DNA from 4 places in the Methylobacterium sp. WL19 genome. Region 4 is predicted to be linked to each of the others. Evidence: predicted binding sites of a transcription regulator. Region 4 holds the regulator's gene; each other region holds the start of a gene.
What was found. The regulator LexA, encoded in region 4, represses DNA repair genes until DNA is damaged. The targets are predictions, from matches to a motif close to TGTTCNNNNTGTGTTCNG.
Positions count from the first base shown of each region.

Region 1 (5,904 bases), on a different contig from region 4:
ATCGCCTGTTTTTCGCGCGAGCCGAACGGGCTCATCATGCAGAGCGCGTTGACGAGGGCCTCGTTGGGCGCCTCGTCTATGCCCGCCCAGTCGACCTTGAGGTCGTTCACCTCGACGAAGTCCTTCAGTGCCTTGAGGACGCCTTCGCGGTCTACTGCGTCTTCGCCCGCTCGCGGTTCGAAGTCGCTGAGGAAATCGTCGTAGGAGACCTGGCAGCGACGGTAACGGGTGGTGGTCGCGAGTTCGCCTTCGACGCGGAACCGTGCAATGCCAGTAAGCGAGATGAGGTAGCGCCCGTCGCCGGTCTCGGCGAATTGGGTGATCCGGCCGAGGCAACCGACGCGAAAGAGCTTGGGCGTCATTGGCGACGATCCGCTTTCCACGTCGGGCTGGATCATGCCGATGACGCGATCGGTCCTCAGGGCATCGTCCACCATGGCGAGGTAGCGCGGCTCGAAGATGTTCAGCGGCATCTGTCCACGGGGCAGGAGCAGCGCGCCGGGCAGGGGGAAGACCGGGATGACGCCGGGGCAGTCGCCCGGTCCCTTGTAGCCCGCATGGGTGCTCATCGCGTCTCTCCGCCCCGGCGTTGATGCGTCATGCGAAGACCAGCGTCGACAGTCGCCGCCGGCCCCGGATCGAAGCCTTGTCCATGAGGCCCCAGGCCTCGAAGAACGTCAGGAGCTGCTTGCGGGCCGCCCCGTCGTTCCAGGTCTTGTCCTGCCGCTCGATCTCGATCAGCTCGTCCACCGCCTCGTCGCGCTTCCCGAGACCGTTGAGGCCGAGAGCGAAATCGAACCGGGCCTGGAAATCGGCGGGATCGGCGGCGATGCGCTTCTGGAACACGCCGAGATCACCGAGGGAGGCCGCCTGTTCGGCGAGCTCCACCGCCGCGCGGATGCTCGCCAGAGCCGGGTCACCGGCCTTCTCTGGCGGCGCCATGTCGAGAATCTGGCGCGCGTTGGCGACCTCGCCGGAATCGAGTTGGATCTTCGCGAGGGCAGCCAGGGCCACGAGGTTCTCCGGCTCCTGCCCGAGGACGGCGGCATAGAGTTCGGACGCCCCTGCCATGTCGCCTTCGCCGAGGGCCGCTTCGGCTTCGGCCATCATCGCCTCCACCGGCGTCGGGCCGGCGGGACCTGCGAGCCTGGCAATGAATTCCTTGATCTCGCTTTCCGGCAGCGCCCCGACGAACCCGTCCACGGGACGTCCCTTGTCGATGGCGATGACGGCCGGGATCGATTGCAGACCGAGCTGCTGGCTGATCTGAGACCAGATCGCCGGATTCTCGTCGATATTCACCTTGGCGAGGATGACGGCGCCCTTGGCGGCGGTCACGGCCTTCTCCAGCAAAGGAGTCAGCTGCTTGCAGGGGCCGCACCATGTCGCCCAGAAATCCACCAGAACCGGCTGCTGCAGGGAGGCAGTGATGACCTCGTCGCGAAACGTCGCGGTGGTGACGTCCTTGATGAGGTTTGCGGGACCGCCGGCGGGGCTCGCCCCGGCGGTGGAAACGTCGTTCAGCATGCCATCCTCAACTCTCGCACTCGGATCGACGGAACGGATGCCGCCGGTGGCCGATCAGATTCGTCCAAGCCCTAGATGGGCGCCCCGGATCAACTGGACCAGAGCGGTACTCGGGCTATTCACACCATCCCGGCCTCTAAGCGCTTCGGCCGTCTCGCAGCACCACCGCCTCAGGGTTTCGGCGCGCCGGGGGGCGTTTTCGCGTCCGTGACGAAACGGGCCTCATAGCGTCCCTTGGCCGAGGTCGCCTCGCAGGTGATCGCGGTCTTGCCTTCCTGCGGGTTGCTGAAGCTGCACGACCCGACAGCCGCTAGCGGTCCGCGAACCACGCCCTCGTCGGTCTTCTCGCCGGGAACGACGAGATTGATCGGCTGCAGAGCGTCCGTTTCCTCCGTCCGCTCCTGTTGTGCCCCACTGCCGCTGAAGCTCAGGGAGCGGCCGTCCCAGGCGGAGAAGTCGAAACTCGTCCGGTTGCGGGACACGGTGTTCATCATCGTGTCCTTGCAGTTCTGGGTCACGTCCAATCCCGCCACGATCAGCTTCTCGCATGTGCCCTCGAGCTTGATCGCAGTCTGGGCGCCCGCAGGACTTGCCAAGGCGACAAGGACGGCGAGGGCGGGAAGGATGAGGGCGGATGGTGTCTTCATGGCGCTGATGTATGTCCGTCGTCGGATCTGTCGAGGGCAATGTCGCGAAGGTCGCGGCCTCATGTTCCGAAGCGTAACGCTCTGTCGTTGGGAGCGTCGAGATCGAGCTCTGGACCTTTCGGCACGATCCCCGTCGGATTCAGGCTCGGATGACTCCCGTAATAGTGCTGCTTGATGTGGATGAGGTTCACCGTGCCGGCGATGCCGGGCAGGGTGTAGAGGTCGCGCAGGTAGTGCGAGAGGTTCGGATAGTCGGCGATCCGGCGCAGGTTGCACTTGAAGTGCCCGACATAGACCGGATCGAACCGCACCAGAGTGGTGAACAGGCGGATGTCGGCCTCGGTCAGCGTCGCGCCGCACAGGTAGCGGGCCTTGCCCAACCGCTCGTCGAGGGAATCGAGTTCGGCGAACAGGGCGTCGAAGGCTTCCTCGTAGGCGTCCTGGGTCGTCGCGAAGCCGGCCTTGTACACCCCGTTGTTGACGGCATCGTAGACGCGGGCGTTCACCGCATCGATCTCGCCGCGCAGGGCTTCCGGATAGAGGTCGGGTCCGGTGCCGCCGAACGCGTCGTTCAACATGCGGATGATCTCGGACGATTCGTTCGAGACGATAGTGCGGCGCTGCTGGTCCCAGAGGACGGGGACGGTGACGCGACCGGTGAAGTCCGGCACTGCCTTCAGATAGACCTCGTAGAGTCGGTTCGCGCCGTTCACCGTGTCGGGTGTGGCGCCCGGTGAATCGCTAAAGACCCAGCCTTCCGATCCCATATGCGGATCGACCACCGAGACCGTGATCGCCTCCTCCAGCCCCTTCAGCGCGCGCACGATGAGGGCGCGGTGCGCCCAGGGGCAGGAAAGCGAGACGTAGAGGTGATAGCGGCCGGCCTCCCCGCAAAATCCGCCCTCGCCGGACGGGCCGGGCTCGCCGTCGGCGGTGACCCAGTTGCGGAACTTGGCATCCGTTCGCTTGAACCGGCCGCCGGTGTCCTTCGTGTCGTACCAGGTATCCTGCCAGGTGCCGTCGACCAGCAATCCCATCCGTCGTCTCCCACCAGACCCGCCGATAGCGAGATGAGCCATGTGTGGCTTGTCGGAAAGAGCAAAATAGCGGGAACAGGTCTGCATCCGCACGGTTTGCCGGCGATGAGTACCTTGCCCGACGCGCCCACGGCCGATCCGCTGATCCTTACCCTGGAGATGGACCCGGAGACTTTCTGGCATTTCGACGGGTTGAGACGGCGGCATTTCCCGCAGAAGCTCAACGTCATCCCGGCCCATGCCACCCTGTTCCACCACCTGCCGGGCCTGGAGGAGGAGGGGATCGCCGCGACCCTTTCCGAACTCACGGCGGAGCGCGAACCGGCGGAGGTCGCAGTCACCGAACTTCGCTTCATGGGCCGCGGCGTCGCCTTCGCCCTCGCCTCCGACGCCCTGTCCCGGCTTCGGGACGAGATCGCCCGGCGTTACGCGGATGTTCTGACCGCACAGGACCAGCAGGGATGGCGGCCCCACGTCACCGTCCAGAACAAGGTCGCGCCGGACGTCGCCCGCACCCTGCATCATACGCTGGAGCGTGATTTCGAACCGTTCAGCTTCACCTCGCCGGGGCTGATCCTCTGGCGCTACCTTGGCGGGCCGTGGCAACAGCGGGGACGCTTCGCCTTCGGGCGGCATCGATGATCGAGGGACGACGAACCGATGACGAAGACAGCAGCATGAAGGCGCCGCTCCCGACCTATCTCCAGCATCCGCTGTTCAGCCACGCCACGGCCCTGTGGCTCCGCCTGCGCCTCAACGAGGTCGGCCCCCTCGTGGCGCTGCTGGGCGTGAGCTTCCTCGGCTACGCCTTCTTCTTCCTCGCCGACGAGGTCGGGGAGGGCTCCACCGAAGCGCTCGACCGCAAGATCCTGCTTGCCCTGCGCAACCCCGCCGACCTGTCGGACCCGATCGGGCCTCGCTGGCTCGAGGAGACGATGCGCGACATCACGGGACTCGGCAGCGTCTTCACCATCACCTTCGTGACCCTGAGCGCGGTCGCCTATCTGGCGCTCACCCGGCGGCACCGCATCGCCGCCTTCGTGCTGGGCGCCATCGGCGGGGGATTGCTCGTCTCGACGGTGTTGAAGATGTTCTACCATCGGCCGCGGCCGGATCTCGTCCCCCACGGCATGGACGTGTTCACCGCGAGCTTCCCCAGCGGCCACGCGATGATGTCGGCCATCGCCTACCTCACCCTGGCGACATTGCTGGCCCGCGTGGACCAGAACCGTGCCGTGAAGGTCCTGATCCTCCTTCTCGGTGTCGGGATGACGCTCATCGTTGGGGTGAGCCGGATCTATCTCGGTGTGCACTGGCCGAGCGACGTGCTCGCCGGCTGGTGTATCGGCGCGGCCTGGGCCTCCCTGTGCTGGTTCATGGCGCTGATCCTTCAGCGAAGAGGCGAGGTCGAGTCCCCCGATCCTCCGCCGGGCTGACCTTGCCCGAAGGTTTTGTTGGCAGAGTGAGTCCGGCGGGCGGCGCGAGGGGAACGCTCTTCACGCGATCCCATCGTGAACTGCCCCTTGCCGCATTGCGGCCCATCGCTGCCCTGACCTATGGTCCCGCCGATGAAGCTCACCGTGCCCGAACCCGACCTGCCGTATCGGCCCTGCGTCGGCATCATGCTGATCGCTCCCCGGGGGAGCGTCTTCATCGGCCGTCGCCGTCAGGAGGCGGGGCCGGAGCATGTGCAAGGAGACCGCGCCTGGCAGATGCCGCAGGGTGGGATCGATGAGGGCGAAGATCCTCTCGCGGCGGCCTTGCGGGAACTGCACGAGGAAACCAACGTCTCGGCCGGTTCGGTCGTACTCCTCGGGGAGACACCCGGCTGGCTCGCCTACGATCTGCCGCCCGCCGTACTGAAACAGGCCTGGAAGGGCCGGTATCGCGGACAGACGCAGAAGTGGTTCGCTTTCGGTCTCGTCGGGGACGAGACCGAGATCGACGTGCTTTCACCCGGCGGCGGCTTGCACAAATCCGAGTTCGATGCCTGGCGTTGGGAAGAGATGGACGGGTTGGCCGACCTCATCGTGCCGTTCAAGCGGCCCGTCTACGAGGCCGTGGTCGCCCAGTTCGCAGTCCTTGCCGGGTGGAGCGAGCAGGCGCAGAGGGCTGCCCCATCGCGATGATGCGATTGTGGTGGATCCCCATTTCCCTGATTCTGTCGTGGTTCGTCTACACGCTGACGCCGTTCTGGATGCTCTATGATCTGGCCTCGGCGGTGCAGGCACGGGACGTCGGGTATGTCGAACGGCACGTCAACTTCCGCATCCTGCGCCAATCCATGATCCGTCAGATTTCGGCCGCCGCCTCTCAGCCGAGGGGCGAGGCCGGTGCCGAGGTCGAGCTCTCGCGGGATCGACAGAGGCTGATCGAAGCCGCGGCGGCCCTGGCCGAACCTCTGACCGAATCCCTTGTGACGGCACAGTCGGTCATCGATCTCCTCGATGACGGTATTCCGCAATCCCTCGATATCGGCCTCCGCGGCGGCGATGCCGAGCATAGGAGCGACGTTCCCGCCGGATTGAGGATCGACACGATTTCTCGGCTGATCCCGTACTACCTCTCCTCGGAGATGCGGGGATTCCGCACCCTCGTCATCGCCGTGCCTCCCGAAGCGTCGCGGTCGCAGCGGTTCCGCCTGCGCCTGCGCCTGCGGGGGTGGTCGTGGCGGCTGGTTGAGATCGAACTAC
Region 1 is NZ_VRVC01000012.1:12,574-18,477, forward strand. Features, by position in the region: gene FV220_RS04325 (LON peptidase substrate-binding domain-containing protein) at 1-569, opposite strand, end outside; gene FV220_RS04330 (co-chaperone YbbN) at 598-1,527, opposite strand; gene FV220_RS04335 (hypothetical protein) at 1,698-2,174, opposite strand; gene FV220_RS04340 (glutathione S-transferase family protein) at 2,234-3,211, opposite strand; gene FV220_RS04345 (2'-5' RNA ligase family protein) at 3,317-3,853, shown strand; gene FV220_RS04350 (phosphatase PAP2 family protein) at 3,889-4,647, shown strand; gene FV220_RS04355 (RNA pyrophosphohydrolase) at 4,768-5,340, shown strand; gene FV220_RS04360 (DUF2939 domain-containing protein) at 5,340-5,904, shown strand, end outside.
Region 1: the regulator LexA is predicted to act here: its motif matches at 3,272-3,289, upstream of FV220_RS04345 (2'-5' RNA ligase family protein).

Region 2 (5,904 bases), on a different contig from region 4:
TCACCCGGATCCTGCGGACCCTGCAGATCCAGGGGCTGATCGAGGTCGGGCGCGGCCGCATCACCATCCTCGACCGCGCCAGGATCCAGGAGGCGGCCTGCGAGTGCCACGGCGCCGTGGTGAGCCATTTCGAGACCGTGCTGGGGGCCGTCTACGATGCCGAGGGGCGGATGCTCTCCGTCGATCCTCCGACGCAGCCGGGCCAGGACGATTCCGTCCGTGCGGCGGAATCCGTCTGATTCCGGGATGGTCGAGCACCGCGGGAGTGGACGAGGCGTGCCGCTCCGGTGGAGACTTGCCGGGCTCAGTCTCCGATCTCATATCCGTGACGGAAAGCGTGGGGGCAACTTGCGAAATCTGACGGCGAGACTTGTTCGCCGCAAGATCTGACCGCATCTGATGGAACGGCGACCGCCCGTGTCTGACCCGAATACGATGACCATTGCGAAAGTCCCGTCACCCCGCCGGGGGAGCCGTCGCGATCCTTCATCGCCGGTGCCGGCCATGGCCGTCGGCGACAGGCGGGACGGCGTCGGTGCGACTGCCGACGGCGACAAGCCGTGCCGTGAGCGGAACTCCATCGACGAGCGCTACCGGCTGGTCGCCAAGGCGACCAACGACGTCGTCTGGGACTGGGATCTGGAGCACGACGCCATCGTGTGGAACGAGGCGCTCGAGACGTCCTATGGCTGGCCGCCCGGCCATGTCGGCCCGGGCTCCGCCTGGTGGCTCGGCAACATCCATCCCGACGACAGGGGCGCGGTCTCCGCCGGCCTGAACGCCGTCTTCGAAGGGCGCTCGGACCTGTGGAGCCATCAATACCGCTTCCTGAAGGGCGGCGGTGGCTACGCGGACGTGCTGGATCGCGCGTATCTCGTCCGTGACGCGTCGGGCATCCCGCTGCGGATGGTCGGTGCGATGCTCGACATCACCGTGCGAACCCAGTTGGAGGCACAGTTCCGCGCGGTGTTCGAGGGCGCGAATATCGGGATCGTCCAGTTCGATCCCCGCAGCGTCCTGGCGCTCCGGGTCAACGCCAAGCTCTGCGAGATCTGGGGCGCGCCGGAATCCGAGATCGTCGGGTGCTCCCTCGCCCAATGGACGCCCGCGGAGGATGCGGGCGAGCGCGAGGCCCTGCACCGGCGCCTGGCCACCGGCGAGACCCTGCAGGACCGCTTCGAGAAGCGCTATCGCCGGCGGGACGGGCGGCTGATCTGGGCGCGGGTCAACCTGGTCTCGCAGACCCTCGGCGACGAAGTCCACGCCATGGCGATGATCGAGGACATCACCGAGGAGAAACGCGCGGATGCACGCCGTGACGCGCTCCTGAGCCTCGGCGACCGCCTGCGCGAGCTGCGCTCGAACGCCGAAGTCGTGGCGATGACGGCGGAGATCCTGGGCCGGACCCTGGCCACGACGCGGGCCGGCTACGGCATGGTCGACCTGCCGGCCGGACTGGTGACGGTGGCGCATTCGTGGTCGTCCGACGGACAGGTCTTTCCGAGCCAGACCCTGCCGCTGGACGAGTATCCCGCCAGCATCGCCAGCCTGCGGCGCGGAGAGGTGCTCGCGGTGCCCGACCTCGCCTCCGCCTCCGATCTCGACACGGATGCGGCCCTCTACATCGCCCAGGGCGTCCGGGCGGTGATCTCCGTCCCCCTGCTCCGGCGCGGCCGCCTCGTCGGCGTGCTCTACGCGACGGAGGCGTCGCCGCGCGTCTGGACCCAGAACGAGATCGATTTCGTCCGTGACGTGGCGGAGCGGGCCTGGAGCGGGCTGACCCGGATCGAGGCGGACGAGCAGCAGCGCATCCTCAACCGCGAACTCAGCCATCGCATGAAGAACACCCTGGCGATGGTTCAGGCGATCGCCTCGCAGAGCCTGCGCAACGTCACCGACATCGAGGCCGCCAAGCATGCGCTCGCCGCGCGCCTGATCGCCCTGGGCAAGGCCCACGACATCCTGCTGACCGGACAGCGGGAGAGCGCGGAGATGGAGGCGGTGCTGACGAGCGCCCTGTCGCTGCACGACGACCAGCAGCCCGGCCGGTTCCACCTGTCGGGTCCCGACCTCGTCATCGGCTCGAAGGCGGCGTTGTCCCTCGCCCTGATGATGCACGAACTCGCCACCAATGCCGCCAAGTACGGTGCCCTCTCCCGGCCTGACGGCCGCGTCACCGTGGCGTGGAGCGTGGTCGCGGCGGACGAGGACGACACGATCCACCTCACCTGGTCCGAGCGCGGCGGCCCGCTCGTGCAGCCCCCGACCCGGAAGGGCTTCGGCTCGCGCCTCATCGAGCGCGGCCTCGCCGGCGCGGTGGGCGGCGAGGTCTCCCTCGCCTACGAACCGGACGGCCTGGTGTGCCGGGTCATGGCGCCCCTCTCGGGGTTCCAGGGAAGCCATTAGCGGCAAACGACGTCCCGCTCGGGCAGTGCCAGCCGTCGTGAAAGCTTCGCCACGACCCGAAGCGGGCCGGACTTCGGCGACGATATTGTAGCTGTACGCTTTTTGTTCTAGCTGGGTGGCGGATATGCGTGGCGTGCGTCTTGCCCGCCCGGACCGTGCGCCCGACATGGCGAGCGGTGGCGGGACCCTCGTCGTCAACCTCGCCGCATGACGTCTCGGAGACGATCTCCGCCGGGCGTCAACGCCGACTGCCCGTTCCTGCAAGCCCTGCCGCCGAAGAGACCCAATGGCCAAAGCAAAAGCCGCCGCCAAGAATTCACGGGGCCCGAAACCGCAGGGTCTGAAGACCCCGGCCGCGCAGGCGCAGGAAGAGAGCGTCGAGGCGCGGATCGAGAAGCTGTTCGAGGGAAGCCCCGACCGTCGCGTCATCGCCGTGCGCGGCGCGCGCGAGCACAACCTCAAGAACATCGATCTCACGATCCCGCGCGACAAGCTCGTGGTCTTCACCGGCCTGTCGGGCTCGGGCAAGTCGTCGCTCGCCTTCGATACGATCTATGCCGAAGGTCAGCGCCGCTACGTCGAATCGCTCTCGGCCTATGCCCGACAGTTCCTCGAGATGATGTCGAAACCCGATGTCGATCAGATCGACGGGCTCTCGCCGGCCATCTCCATCGAGCAGAAGACGACGTCGAAGAACCCGCGCTCCACCGTGGGGACCGTCACCGAGATCTACGATTACATGCGCCTCCTCTGGGCGCGTGTCGGCATCCCCTACTCGCCCGCCACCGGCCTGCCGATCGAGAGCCAGACCGTGAGCCAGATGGTCGACCGGGTGCTGGCCCTGCCCGAGAAGAGCCGGCTCTATCTCCTCGCTCCCGTCGTCCGGGGTCGCAAGGGCGAGTACCGCAAGGAGATCGCCGAGTTCCAGAAGAAGGGCTTCCAGCGTCTTCGCATCGACGGCGAATACTACCCGATCGACGATGCGCCCAAGCTCGACAAGAAGCTCAAGCACGACATCGACGTGGTGGTGGACCGGCTCGTGGTTCGCGCCGACATCGCGGCGCGGCTGGCCGATTCCTTCGAGACCGCCCTGGAACTGGCCGACGGCATCGCGCTGATCGAATTCGCCGATCCGGCCGAGGGCGAGACCATCACCTTCTCGTCGCGCTTCGCCTGCCCGGTCTCCGGCTTCACCATCGCCGAGATCGAGCCGCGCTTGTTCTCGTTCAACAACCCGTTCGGCGCCTGCCCGACCTGCGGCGGCATCGGTCACGAGATGCGGATCGACCCCGAACTGGTGATCTCCGACGCCAAGCTCAGCCTCAAGCGCGGTGCCGTCGGCCCATGGGCGAAATCCACCTCGCCCTATTACGGCCAGACCCTCGACGCCCTGGCCAAACATTACGGCTTCAAGACCAGCGTGCCCTGGTCGGACCTTCCCGACACCGCGCACAAGGTGATCCTCTACGGCTCCGGCCGCGAGTCGATCCGCTTTGCCTACAATGACGGCATGCGTGCCTACGAGGTGAACAAGCCGTTCGAGGGCGTCATCCCGAACCTGGAGCGGCGCTACAAGGAGACCGAGAGCGACGCGTCCCGCGACGACATCGCCCGTTTCATGAGCGAGACGCCCTGCGCCTCCTGCGGCGGCAAGCGCCTCAAGATCGAGGCCCTGGCGGTGAAGGTCGCCATGCAGGACATCGGCGACGTCACCGCGCTCTCCGTGCGCGAGGCGCATCGCTGGTTCTCCGAACTGTCGGAGAAGCTGACGCCGAAGCAGAACGAGATCGCCTTCCGCATCCTCAAGGAAATCCGCGACCGGCTCACCTTCCTCGTCGATGTCGGCCTCGACTATCTCACTCTCGCGCGCGGTTCGGGCTCGCTCTCCGGCGGCGAGAGCCAGCGTATCCGCCTCGCCTCGCAGATCGGCTCCGGTCTGACGGGGGTGCTCTACGTCCTCGACGAGCCCTCCATCGGCCTGCACCAGCGCGACAACGAGCGCCTGCTCGGCACGTTGAAGCGCCTGCGCGACCTCGGCAATTCGGTGATCGTGGTCGAGCACGACGAGGACGCGATCCTCCAGGCCGATTACGTGGTCGATGTTGGCCCCGGTGCCGGCATCCATGGCGGCCGGATCATCGCCCAGGGCACGCCGGAGGAGGTGCTGAAGAGCCCCGACTCCCTCACGGCGAAATACCTCACCGGCGAGATGAGCGTGCGGGTGCCCACCGCCCGGCGGAAGGGACGGAAGGGCAAGCTCACCCTCGTCGGCGCGCGGGGCAACAACCTGAAGGACGTGAGCGTCGAGATCCCTCTCGGAACCTTCACCTGCGTCTCGGGTGTCTCGGGCGGCGGCAAGTCCACCCTCATCATCGACACGCTCTACAAGGCGGTGGCCAAATCCCTCAACGGCGCCATGGAGCACCCGGCCCCGTTCGAGCGCCTCGACGGGCTCGAGAATCTCGACAAGGTCATCGACATCGACCAGTCGCCCATCGGGCGCACGCCTCGCTCCAACCCGGCGACCTATACCGGGGCCTTCACGCCGATCCGCGACTGGTTCGCCGGCCTGCCGGAGGCGAAGGCGCGGGGCTACCAGGCCGGCCGCTTCTCCTTCAACGTGAAGGGCGGGCGCTGCGAGGCCTGTTCGGGTGACGGCGTCATCAAGATCGAGATGCACTTCCTGCCGGACGTCTACGTCACCTGCGACGTGTGCAAGGGCCGCCGCTACGACCGCGAGACCCTGGAGGTGAAGTACCGCAACCATTCCATCGCCGACGTGCTCGACATGACCGTCGAGGAGGCGGCCGACCTGTTCAAGGCGGTGCCGACGATCCGCGAGAAGATGGAGACCCTGGCGCGGGTCGGGCTCGGCTACGTCAAGGTCGGCCAGCAGGCCACCACCCTGTCGGGCGGCGAGGCGCAGCGGGTGAAGCTGTCCAAGGAGCTCTCCAAGCGCGCCACCGGCCGCACGCTCTACATCCTCGACGAGCCGACCACCGGCCTTCACTTCCATGACGTCGCCAAGCTCATGGAGGTGCTCCACGAACTCGTGGACCAAGGCAACACCGTCGTGGTGATCGAGCACAACCTCGAGGTCATCAAGACCGCCGACTGGGTCATCGACATGGGACCCGAGGGCGGAGATGGCGGCGGCGTCGTGGTGGCCGAGGGGACGCCGGAGCAGATCGCCAAGTCGAAGGCGAGCCATACCGGCCGGTTCCTGCGCGACGTGCTGGCCCGCCGCCCCCTCGCCGAGGTCACCGCTAAGGGTCGGGACGCGGCGGAATAGGCGTTCCGCCCGGCCCAAGGCCAAGCTCGATTCGACGGCACCTGGGAACGATGGCCCTGCTGCGGTGCACAGGCACCGGGCATGCGGGGATCGTGGTCCGCTGGCGATGCGCAAACTCCCGTCGTCGATTGCGCAATCGTCCTGCCGCATGGATCGGTCGCAACGGTTTGACTGATCAGCGTTATTTTGCAGACGCGTTGCTCAAT
Region 2 is NZ_VRVC01000006.1:9,951-15,854, reverse strand. Features, by position in the region: gene FV220_RS02580 (Crp/Fnr family transcriptional regulator) at 1-239, shown strand, start outside; gene FV220_RS02575 (PAS domain S-box protein) at 505-2,406, shown strand; gene uvrA (excinuclease ABC subunit UvrA) at 2,693-5,698, shown strand.
Region 2: the regulator LexA is predicted to act here: its motif matches at 2,499-2,516, upstream of uvrA (excinuclease ABC subunit UvrA).

Region 3 (5,904 bases), on a different contig from region 4:
CTGCCTGATGGGGGCGATGATCGCATTCTGGCGCAAGCCGCAGAACGTGGCGCTTCTGGCGATGGGCCTCGCCCTGTTCTCGGCCACGGTCAGCGGAGCCCTGACCTCGGGCGCGTCGGTGCGCTCGTTCTTCGGGGTGCACAAGATCGCCACCTCGACGGACGGACATTTCCGCACCCTCAGCCACGGCACCACCCTGCACGGCGCGATGCGGATCGCCAACGAGGACGGTACGCCGTTCACCGGGCGGCCCGAGCCGGTGACCTACTTCACCATGGAGGGCGGCATCGGCCGCGCGATCGCCGCCGTCCGGTCACGCCAAGGCGGACGCCTCGACACGGTGGCCGTGGTCGGGCTCGGTGCCGGCAGCCTCGCCTGCCATGCCCAGGCCGGCGAGGCTTGGACCTTCCTGGAGATCGACCCGGAAGTGGTCCGCATCGCGCGGAATCCCGCCCTGTTCCGCTTCCTCGGAGCCTGCGCCCCCGATGCCCGGATCGTCCTCGGCGATGCGCGCCTGACCCTGGCCGACGAGCCCGGTGGGAAGAGCCTGATCGTGGTCGACGCCTTCTCCTCCGACTCGATCCCGAGCCATCTCATGACGCGGGAAGCACTGGCGCTCTACGCCGCGAAGCTCGCGCCCGAAGGCGCCCTCGTCGTCCACATCTCGAACCGGCACCTCGAACTGCGCCACATCCTCGCCCGCGCGGCAGCCGACAAGGGCCTCGTCACCTTCGTCCGCGACGGGCGCCTGATGGACAGCATCGACGGACCGCGCTTCCGTCAGGCCTCTATCGTCGTCGCCATCGCCCGCGACGAGGCCCATCTCGGGACGCTCGCCGAACCGGGCGAGTGGACGCGGGTCGTGCCCGACATGGGCCGCCGTCCCTGGAGCGACGATTTCAGCAACGTCGTCGAGGCCATGCTCGACGAGATGAGGCGATGAGGGGAAAAGCCGCGCCTATTCCGCCGCCGGCCGATCCAGCCTGAGGAGACGCGCGGACCGCGTCCGCAGGGGCCGGCGCTCGGGCTCGGCGCCGGTGACAAGGGAACGGCGGGCATCCGCGATGGCGCCGTGCACGGCGTCGATGGCCAGGATCAGGGCGTTCATCGCGCGGGTGTCGACGTTGCGCTCGCGGGCGTGCTGGACGACGTCGGTGACGAGGTCGTCGGTCTCGCGAACGAGGCCGTCGAGCTGCTCCCTCGTGGTGGCCGAGCGGATGTCCCTGAGGATGTCGAGGAGCCGGTCGAGGACCACGTCCACCCGCTCGCGGCGCTGGCGGGCGAGGCGCTGGCCGAGCCAGGCGATGCCGGAGCCGATGGTGCCGCCGAAAAAGGCGAGCAGGTAGACGTAATCCTCGTAGCGCTCGAACAGGGTCTGCTGCTCGCGCTCGAAATAATCGACCGCGCCCGGATGGTTGGGCAGGCGGGCGCTGGTGGCGGCCACCGACGTCTCGAAATCCGGGGCCTTCATCAGGTTGGCGATGGGCGCGCCGGGCGCCAGCTTCGAGCGCCATTCGAACAGGTGCTGGGTGACGGAGGCCACCGAGTAGCGGCTCACCCCGCCCCGCGCCATCAGCCGGTAGGAAGCGCCCACCGTCTTCACGTCCTCCTCGGGGCGCTTGGGCCGGCCGCCGAACGTGCCGGCGGGGATCGTCGCCGATTGCAGTTCGGGCATCCGCTGCACGATGGCGTCGCCGTCGGGGACGGAGACGATGGTGATCTTCTTCTCGTGGGAGGCCATCTCCACCGCCCGGACCGTGGAGATCGCGGCCTTCGAGGTCGGCGCCGCGATGACGGCGACGGCGTCCACGGTGCCGGCCTGCAGCGCGGCGGTCACCTCGCCGGGCTTGAGCGGCACCAGGGCGATATGGCCGGCGGTGAGGGCATGGCCGGGCTCGGGCGCCGGCACGGGGGTGAAATCGTAGAAGCCGAGGAGGTTGGTGACGAAGGGCCGGTCGGCCGCGTGTCGTTCGACGATGCCGAGGCGCTTGGTCGCGAGGTCGGGGAAGCTCTCGATCGCGCTGGCCTCGGGGGTGGCGATGAGGAGCGTCTCCTCGTGAAGGAGCGCAAGCGTCAGGCCGTTATCGGGCAGGAAGACGTCGGGCCGGACCACGGCGAGATCGGCGTTCCCGGCCTGGAGCGCGGCGGCGCTGTCGCGCACGTCGTCATAGGTCCGCACGTTGAGGCGCACGTCCTCCCGCGCCCGTTTGAGGGCCTGGGCATAGGTTTCGAGCAGTTGCGCCTCGGCCCCGTCGCGCGGGCCGACCGCCACGGTGAGCACCGTCGGGCGCGACAGGTAGACCACGGCGGCCGCGAGAACGGCGAAGCCGAGGCCGAGCGCGACCAGGAGCCACTCGCGCTTCAGGAGGAATGCCGGCATGACATGCATGCGTCCTCTCGGGGTAAGACAGGCAACCGGTTCACGGTCGAGACGATGCGCCTCATGATCCTGAAACCTGTCCGAAGCGTGATGAACCGATGAGCGCTCGAAACGTTGCAGCGGGACGTGCCGTGCCCTCGCGACAGGCAAAATCCACGCCCCGCGAGGCAAAGCCAATGTCGCGCGAGGCAAAGCCAATGTCGCGCGAGGCAGAGCCCACGCCCCGCGCGGCAAAACCTACGCCGCCGGTCACGGCCGCGTATCTGGAGCGCGTCGCCCTGCAGTATCTGGAGCGCTACAGCGCCTCCGTAGCGATGCTGCGCCAGACCTTGGAGCGCCGGGTGGCCAAGCGGTGCCGGCTCCGGGACGAAGACCCCGCCGCCTTCGCCGAGACCGTCGCCGCCATCGTGGAGCGCGCCCGTTCCTCCGGCCTCGTGGACGACGCCCGGTTCACCGCCGCGCGGGCGGCGACCCTGCGCCGGCGCGGGGCCTCCGCCCGCGGCCTCTCGACCAAGCTCGCCGCCAAGGGGGTCGACCGGACGCTCATCGCCGAAACCCTGGAGACCGAGCGCGACCGGGGCGAGGAGGAGGGCACCGATGCCGAGGAGGTGGCGGCCCGCGCCTATGCCAAGCGCCGCCGGCTCGGCCCGTTCCGCCGCCCCGACCTCCGCGCCGCCCACCGCGACAAGGATCTCGCCTCGATGGCGAGGGCCGGGTTCTCGTACGGATTGGCGAAAACGATCGTCGACGAGGAGGTGATTGCGGAGGACGGGCTCGACCGGTGATGGCCGTCTCTTCGTGAGCCGGGCGGTGCTGTCCCACTCCTCGCACGCCCACGGCATTCACACCTTTCGCGCGCTACGCGGCCCTCCTCCCCCTTGTGGAGAGGAGTTGGAGGTGGGGGTGGTTGGGTGACCCTCAGCCGTCGGAGGCCCGCGGCGCCACCTCCACTCCTGACCTCTCCCCACAGGGGGGAGAGGGACGCGCGATGCCAGATGAACCCGGTGGTCCCACATGCGGGGAGACGGGAAAGCGCGCTGCGACATTTTCGGCCGCGCCCGACAAAAACTTGAACGAAACACGAACGACGCGCATGTCCCTGTCATGGACGAGACCCTCGCCAAGAAGCTGCGCATCCTGGCCGATGCCGCGAAATACGATGCGTCCTGCTCCTCGTCGGGAGCGCCCAAACGGGTGGCCGGCAAGGGCGAACTCGGCTCGACCACCGGCGCCGGCATCTGCCACGCCTACACGCCGGACGGGCGCTGTATCTCGCTCCTGAAGATCCTGCTGACCAATTACTGCCTGTTCGACTGCGCCTATTGCGTGAACCGGCGCTCCTCCAACGTCGCCCGCGCCAAGTTCACCGTCGAGGAGGTCGTGACCCTCACGGTGGAGTTCTACAAGCGCAACTATATCGAAGGGTTGTTCCTCTCCTCGGGCATCATCAAGTCGCCCGACCACACGATGGAACTGCTGACGCGGGTGGCGAAGTCGCTGCGGCGCGACCACGGCTTTCGCGGCTACATTCACCTCAAGTCGATCCCGGAGGCGAGCCCGTGGCTGGTGGAGGAGGCGGGGCTCTATGCCGACCGGCTCTCGATCAACCTCGAACTCCCCACCGATGCCAGCCTGCACCGGCTGGCGCCGGAAAAGAACGGCCCGGTCATCCAGAACGCGATGAAGCAGATCGGCGCCCGGATCACCGAGGCGAAGGCCGAGAAGCGCCGGTTCTCGCCCGCCGGGCAGTCGACGCAGGTCATCGTCGGTGCGGACACCACCACCGACGAGGCGCTGATCCGCAAGAGCGCCCTCCTGTACGGATCGTTCAACCTGAAGCGGGTCTATTACTCGGCCTTCAGCCCGATCCCCGACGGCTCCGCCATCCTGCCGCTGAAATCCCCGCCGCTCCAGCGCGAGCACCGGCTCTACCAGGCCGATTGGCTGATCCGGTATTACGACTTCTCCGCCGACGACGTGGCCGATGCCGCCGAGGACGGCATGTTCTCCCTCGACATCGACCCGAAACTGGCCTGGGCGCTGAAGCACCGGGGGCGTTTCCCCGTGGACGTGAACGCCGCCGACCGCGAGATGCTGCTGCGGGTGCCGGGCCTCGGTGCGCGGGCCGTGGACAAGATCGTGAAGGCGCGCCGCTACACGCGGCTGCGCCTGGACGACGTCGCCCGTCTCACCTCCGGCCTCAAGCGCGCCCGCCCGTTCCTGATCGCCGCCGATTATCATCCGGGACCCGGCGGCACCGACCGGCTGGACCTGCGCGCCAAGCTCGTCGAGCCGGCGCGGCAGCTGAGCTTGTTTTGACGGGGTCGGATGACACGCCGCTCTTCTCTCCCCCCTCCGCCCTCCGATATTCACACATCTCGCGGGCAGCGCGGGTCCCCTCTCCTGGAAGGAGAGGGACAGGGTGAGGTGCGTGACCTCTTCGAAGATGGACCACACCTCACCCCAACCCTCTCCTTCCAGGAGAGGGAGCCCGCCGTGAGCGATGTGGAACACCCTCTGACAAAGGGAACAGCCGTCGAGCAGACGGGTCGATCCAGGAATTCCGCAGAGGGGGCAAGGTCGGGTGGATCACTCCAAACGATCACCCTCCGCGAGGGCGCCGATCTCGACGGGTTCCGCGCCGCAGCGCGCCGGCTCGCCGCCGCATCGGTCCCGCCCGATAGAGCAGTCTGGTCCATCGGGCAGGCCCCCGGCCTGTTCGGACAGGTCTCCCAGCCCGAATCCGGCTCCGATGCGCCACTAAGCCTGCCGCGCGCGGCGGCCGACCTGATCCGCATGGTCGTCCCGCACCGCGACCCCGAGCGCTATGCCCTGCTCTACACCCTGATCTGGCGCGTCATCCATGGCGAGCGCGGGCTGATGGAGGTCGGAAGCGATCCGCTGGTCCATCGCCTCGACCGGATGCGCAAGGCCATCGCCCGCGACCTCCACAAGATGCACGCCTTCCTGCGGTTCCGGCGGACGGAAGTCGATGGCGTCGAGCGCTTCGTCGCCTGGTTCGAGCCGGACCATCACATCCTGGAGGCGGCGAGCACCTTCTTCGTCGCGCGCTTCCGATCCCTGAACTGGTCGATCCTCACGCCTGACGGCTCGGCCCATTGGGACGGCGACACCCTGACCTTCGGGCCGCCGGGACGTCGCGAGGATGCGCCCGAGGCGGATGGGTTCGAGGCCGGCTGGCGCGATTACTACGAGAGCACGTTCAATCCCGCCCGCACCAACCTCGCCGCCATGCGGGCGGAGATGCCGAAGAAGTACTGGCGCAACATGCCGGAGACTGCGGCGATTCCCGGCCTCGTCCGCGCCGCCTCAGCCCGCACGGAAGCCATGATCGAGAGGGAGCCGCAGATGCCGACCAAGCGCAATCCCGCCAAGGCCGTCGCCGCGATGTCCGACCAGGATCCCGCCTCACTGGAGGAGCTCAACGCCATCATCCGGCGCTCCGAGCCCCTGGTGCCGGGCGCGACCCAGGCCGTCCTCGGCGAAGGCCCCGCCCATGCCGC
Region 3 is NZ_VRVC01000037.1:4,966-10,869, forward strand. Features, by position in the region: gene FV220_RS09780 (fused MFS/spermidine synthase) at 1-943, shown strand, start outside; gene FV220_RS09785 (TAXI family TRAP transporter solute-binding subunit) at 959-2,389, opposite strand; gene FV220_RS09790 (RecX family transcriptional regulator) at 2,578-3,165, shown strand; gene FV220_RS09795 (putative DNA modification/repair radical SAM protein) at 3,485-4,699, shown strand; gene FV220_RS09800 (UdgX family uracil-DNA binding protein) at 4,982-5,904, shown strand, end outside.
Region 3: the regulator LexA is predicted to act here: its motif matches at 3,450-3,467, upstream of FV220_RS09795 (putative DNA modification/repair radical SAM protein).

Region 4 (5,904 bases):
CGCCTTCGAGGGCATTCATAGGACTCTTCCGCGTTGAAGGGCGTTCGGCGGATATGGGCGCCGGCCGCTCCTGCATCGCTGACGCGGGAGCGGCCGGACGGACCGACGGCCTACTTCTTCTTTTTCACTGCGCTTTGCGGGTTGAGGCTGCCGATATTGCCGCTCTCGGTGCCGGCCTGGGGGTCGATCACTGCGTTGATGAGCGTCGGGCGACCCGAATCCATGGCTGCGTTGACGGCCTGGGAGAGCTCGTCCGGCGTCGTCGCGTTGGCGCCCACGCCGCCGAAGGCCTCCATCATTTTATCGTAACGGGAATCCCGGACGAAGACCGTCGTTCCCGGATCGCGGCCGGTCGGGTCCGTATCGGTGCCGCGATAGATGCCGTTGTTGTTGAACACGACGATGCAGACCGGCAGGTTGTAACGGCAGATGGTCTCCACCTCCATGCCGGAGAAGCCGAAGGCGCTGTCGCCCTCGACGGCGAGGACGGGCTTGCCCGTTTCCACGGCGGCGGCGATGGCGAAGCCCATGCCGATCCCCATGATGCCCCAGGTGCCGACATCGAGACGCTTGCGCGGCTGGTACATGTCGATGATGCCACGCGCCAGATCGAGGGTGTTGGCGCCCTCGTTGACCAGGATCGCGTCGGGCCGCTCGGCGATGATGGTCTTCAGTGCGCCGAGCGCGCCGTGGAAGTCCATCGGCGTCGAGTTCTTGCGCAGCTTCGACGCCATTTTGCCGAGGTTCTCCTCCTTCTTGGCGGAGATGGCATCGGTCCAGGATGTCGGCGGGGCCTGCCAGTCTCCCTTCATGCCGTCGAGGAGCGCTGAGACGCAGGAGCCGATATCACCGACGATGGGGGCCACGATCTCGACATTGGAGTCCATCTCTTTCGGCTCGATGTCGATCTGGATGAACTTCTTGGAGCCGGGGGCGCCCCAGGTCTTGCCCTTGCCGTGGGAGAGCAGCCAGTTGAGGCGCGCGCCCACCAGCAGGACGACGTCGGCCTCCTTGAGGACGAGCGAACGGGCGGCACCCGCCGATTGCGGATGGGTGTCGGGCAGGAGGCCCTTGGCCATGCTCATGGGCACGTAGGGGATGCCACTGGTTTCCACGAGAGCCCGGACCTCGTCATCGGCCTGCGCATAAGCCGCGCCCTTGCCGAGAACGATGAGGGGGCGTTTGGCGCTCTTCAGGACATCGAGTGCGCGCTTGATCGCGGAGGGGGCCGGCAGCTGGGCCGGGGCCGCATCGATGACCTTGACCAGGGATTTGGCGCCGGCCTCGGCCTCCATCACCTGGCTGAACAGTTTGGCGGGCAGATCGAGATAGACACCGCCGGGTCGGCCGGACACAGCCGCACGGATGGCACGGGCGACGGCGATGCCGATATCGGCGGCATGAAGCACGCGGAAGGCCGCTTTGCAGAGGGGCTTGGCGATGGCGAGCTGGTCCATCTCTTCGTAATCGCCCTGCTGCAGGTCGACGATCTCGCGCTCGGACGAGCCGGAGATGAGGATCATCGGGAAGCAATTGGTGGTGGCGTTGGCGAGCGCCGTCAGACCGTTGAGGAAGCCGGGGGCCGAAACCGTGAGGCAGATGCCGGGCTTCTTCGTGAGGAAGCCCGCGATGGCGGCCGCATTGCCGGCATGCTGCTCATGGCGGAAGGAGATGACACGCATGCCCGCAGCCTGGGCGAGACGACCGAGATCGGTGATCGGAATACCGGGCACACCGTAGATCGTATGAATATCGTTGAGCTTCAACGCATCGATGACGAGATGAAAGCCATCGGTGAGCTCAGGCTCCGCCGAAACGTCGACATCGATTCTCTGGGCCAAAGCGGACATCGTGTTCTCTCCCTGGTTCTTTGCTGTTTTGTTATGATTTGTGACCCGCTGGGCAGGCGAGCCGATGAGGTGACGTCCCCATCGTGGGGCGGCGGGGGCGTCCACGGCCGCACGTCTCGGCGAACCCGTATTTTTCTTAAGTCAGACCGAAAAAATTATGACCTCCTCAAGCAAACAGTTCATGCTTATCTTGAAGACCGTCCCTAAACCTCTCGACCGAAGGGCTACGGAACGTAATGCGTTATAGTGCGTGTCCCTACGTCGACAGCGTGCTAGGATGCCACCGCCAATCCGCCGAAGCCTCATCACGATCGCGCTCAGGCCGCCTTACAGTCGGAGCACCCTCCGCATCTCTCGACAATTGGTGGCATACCAAATACCAACTGTCAAACGATTTTGCATGATCTTGCCGGTTTGGTCGGGCTTCAGCGAATTCGCGGCACTGAAACGAACGAGACGATGGCGAGTGCGGCATCGACGCGGCTCCAACGACCGAATGCATGTCCTCCGGATTGCTAGGACAAGAGATGCCACTATTCTTGTGTTGAAGGATTTCTTTGCCCCGAAGCGTTCCTTGTATTTCGAACGCGGGTTTGGCATGCTTCACACCAAGTGTGCTCGATCCTGTGTGCGAGTTGAAATCATTCTAGGTGTCGAAAATGGTTAAGACGGATACGTTTCAAGTAAAGCCCATCGTTGCGACTTCGAGCTTGCGTGCATTGGCCTACGACGCGCTCAAGGAAGCAATCACGAATATGAACATCTATAATCAGCGCGAGGAGGTGAGGCTCGACGAGAGGAAGCTGTCTCTCAACCTGGGAGTGAGCCGCACCCCGGTGCGCGAAGCGCTGACGGTACTCGAGCAGGAAGGTTTCGTACGGTTCGAGGCCCGGCGCGGCGTCTTCGTGATCAAGAAGTCGAAGAAGGAGATCGTCAGCATGATCCAGGCCTGGTCGGCCCTGGAGAGCATGGCCGCTCGCCTCGCGTGCGAGCGAGCCACAGACGAGCAGTTACACTGCCTGCGCGAGCATTTCCCGGAATTTTACGAGGGTCGTCCGTCGGATCATCTCGACGAGTATTCGGAAGCCAATATCCGCTTCCACCAGAAGATCATTTCGCTGGGCCAGTGCGACGTCATCAAGGACATCACCAGCAATCTGCTCATGCACGTTCGCGGCATCCGCAACACGGCCATGCGTCAGGGCGACCGTGCCGCCAACTCGATCAAGGAACACGTGGCGATCATCAAGGCGCTCGAGGCGCGCGACGCGGAACTTGCCGAACGCCTGGTGCGTGAGCACGGCCTCGGGCTCGCCAGCCATGTGGAGAAGTACGGCGACTATCTCGACTGAGCGGCATCGTCGCCGGTTTCCGGTCGCTGCGACCGCCAATGTCGGCGAACGAGACGAAACAGCCGGCTTCGGTCGGATCGAAGCGTCTGTATCGGCTCGCCGATCCGTCGCAGTGATCGAAACGAATCCCCGATTCTCCGGCGAAGCCATCGACCGGTGGCACCGTCGCTATTGAACCACCACGCCGAGGCGATCGGCCCTCGCGGTGGGATGTCGTCGGGATGGAGCGGACTTGCGAGGCGCGAACCGCCAGCCGGGCTCCGGCGCCGGGATGCCGGCGAATGTCCGCCCAGGAACAAACTCTACCACCGCGTTAACGGAACCCTTGCAGAACACTTCCAGAACGTCTACCGTGTTCGTGTTTTGTTTCAGCGGCGTTAGTCGCGGCCATTGGCTTCAGTGGAAGAGTGATCTGTATGTTGACGCGTAAGCAGCTGGATCTTCTCCAATTCATTCAGCAACGGATGCAGGGGAGTGGTGTCCCGCCCTCGTTCGACGAGATGAAGGATGCGCTCGATCTCAAGTCGAAATCGGGTATACACCGGCTGATCACGGCCCTCGAAGAGCGCGGGTTCCTGCGGCGCCTGCCGAATAGGGCCAGGGCGATCGAGGTGATCCGGATGCCCGAAAGCCTGACCGGCGCCCCCGCGCCGAAGCCGGCTCCCGCCGGCGAAGTCCGCCGCTTTACGCCCAGCGTCGTCGAGGGCGGACGGTCCAAGGCGACGCCATCCATGCGCCCGCCTACGACCCAGGCTCAGGACGAGAGCGGACGGGCCATCACCATCCCGGTCATGGGTCGGATCGCGGCCGGTACGCCGATCTCGGCGATCCAGAACCAAAGTCACTCGGTCACGCTGTCTCCCGACTTCCTATCGGGGGGCGAGCATTATGCCCTCGAGGTGCGCGGCGATTCGATGATCGAAGCGGGTATTCTCGACGGCGATCTGGTGGTGATCAAGAAGCAGGACACCGCGAATACGGGAGACATCATCGTGGCCCTCATCGACGATGAGGAAGCCACTCTGAAACGCCTGCGTCGTCGCGGTTCCTCCATCGCCCTGGAGGCCGCCAACCCCGCCTATGAGACGAGGGTGCTGGGTCCCGACCGTGTACAGATCCAGGGTCGCCTGGTCAGCCTCGTCCGCCGCTACTGAGGCCGGTCCGAGGGTGTGTCCGGCAATGGATCGCCTTCGTCGATCTCGGGATCCTGTAGTTTCGCGGTCTCGGCCGGTGTCGAGGGCACAGGCGAGGCCTCGGCCATGACCCGCCGCCACGGAGGCCGGACGTTCGGCGAGCGTGCCGATGTCGCGACAGGACCGTCCGGCCCGAAGCGAACTGCTGTCGCCCCCCGCTCCGCCAGGAACGCCCGATCGACGATGAGGCCGGCGCGGCATCCTTTGGGAGCGTCGCGGCGGGCTATGATGATGCTTGCCCTCTCACAATCCTCGGTAAAGGCTCGCTTGTCCTTGACGAGCGCCACGATGCGCCGTGTCTCCGTCCCTGCGGTGCAGCCGACCGCATCGCAACGGCCTTTCGTGGAGACGGATACGGCACCGGCCTTCCGAGAATCGCCGTCCGCCTTGAGCCATTGTTCGAGGACGAAGGCGGGCGGGTTTCCGAGGATTGCGAGCCGGCCGTCTGGGTCGCGCAGGGCCGCGCCCCCACCCTCCCGGTCGATATAGAGGTCGTAGCGAGGTGGCGTGGCGGCGAGCGCGATGCCGAGGGCGGCCGGAGCGAGGCCGATCCAGCGCAGCCCCGACACGGGGAGCGTCAGCAGGAGCAGGGCGAGGGCCAGCAGGCAGAGGGCCGTGCTGCCATAGGCCGGCACGACGAGGGTGGCGTGGCCAAACCCGCTGATCCACCCGGAGATCGTGAGCATCCCCCGTACCGCGAGCCCCATCGCCCACCAGACCGGCTGATCGAGGGCAAAGGGATAGGCGAGGATTCCGAGCACCGCCGCCGGCATCACCGCCAGAGATACGAGGGGCAAGGTCAGCGCGTTGCCGACGATGCCGAACGGCTGGACGGTCTGGAAATGATAGGTCGCGAACGGCGCCGTCGCGATCTGGGCGACCATGGTCGTCGCCAAGGTGCCGAGGACCGCGACGGTGAGGAACCGCCATGCGCGGGCCAAGAGACTGGCGCCTTCGCGTGGCGGCATCCAACGATTGAGCGTGCCCGCGCAGGCGATGAGGCCGGCCACCGCGCCGAAGGACATTTGGAAGCTCGGGCCGAGTAGCCCGTCGGGCTCGCGCGCGAGGGCGATCAGCGCGGCCAGGGCGAGGTTGCGCATGCTGAGCGCGGGACGATCTACGAGGATCGCGCCCAGCATCACGAGGGTCATGATGAGCGATCGCTCGGCGGCGATGTCCCAGCCCGAGAAGACGCAATAGGCGGTGACGCCGACCATGGCGAAACCGGCGGCGATCTTCTTGATCGGCCAGATGAGGGCGAGGCCCGGGACGAGGGCGAGGAGCGCGCGAACGAGCCAGAACACCACTCCGGCGGCGAGTACCATGTGGAGCCCGGAAATCGAGACGACGATTGGCAGGGTTGGCCGGCAACGTGTTATGGGGGGCCATCACGTCAGAAAGCCTGGACTTCGATGGGTCTACCCTCCGGCCTTCCCGCCGCACCCCCACCGGCGATCGCCTATTCCTACCTGCGCCTGAGCTCGAAACGCCAGGTCAGCAAGGGCGACG
Region 4 is NZ_VRVC01000103.1:7,028-12,931, reverse strand. Features, by position in the region: gene frc (formyl-CoA transferase) at 1-19, opposite strand, end outside; gene oxc (oxalyl-CoA decarboxylase) at 111-1,850, opposite strand; gene FV220_RS18425 (GntR family transcriptional regulator) at 2,510-3,202, shown strand; gene lexA (transcriptional repressor LexA) at 3,619-4,356, shown strand; partial or broken gene FV220_RS18415 (ComEC/Rec2 family competence protein) at 4,350-5,744, opposite strand; gene FV220_RS18410 (recombinase family protein) at 5,808-5,904, shown strand, end outside.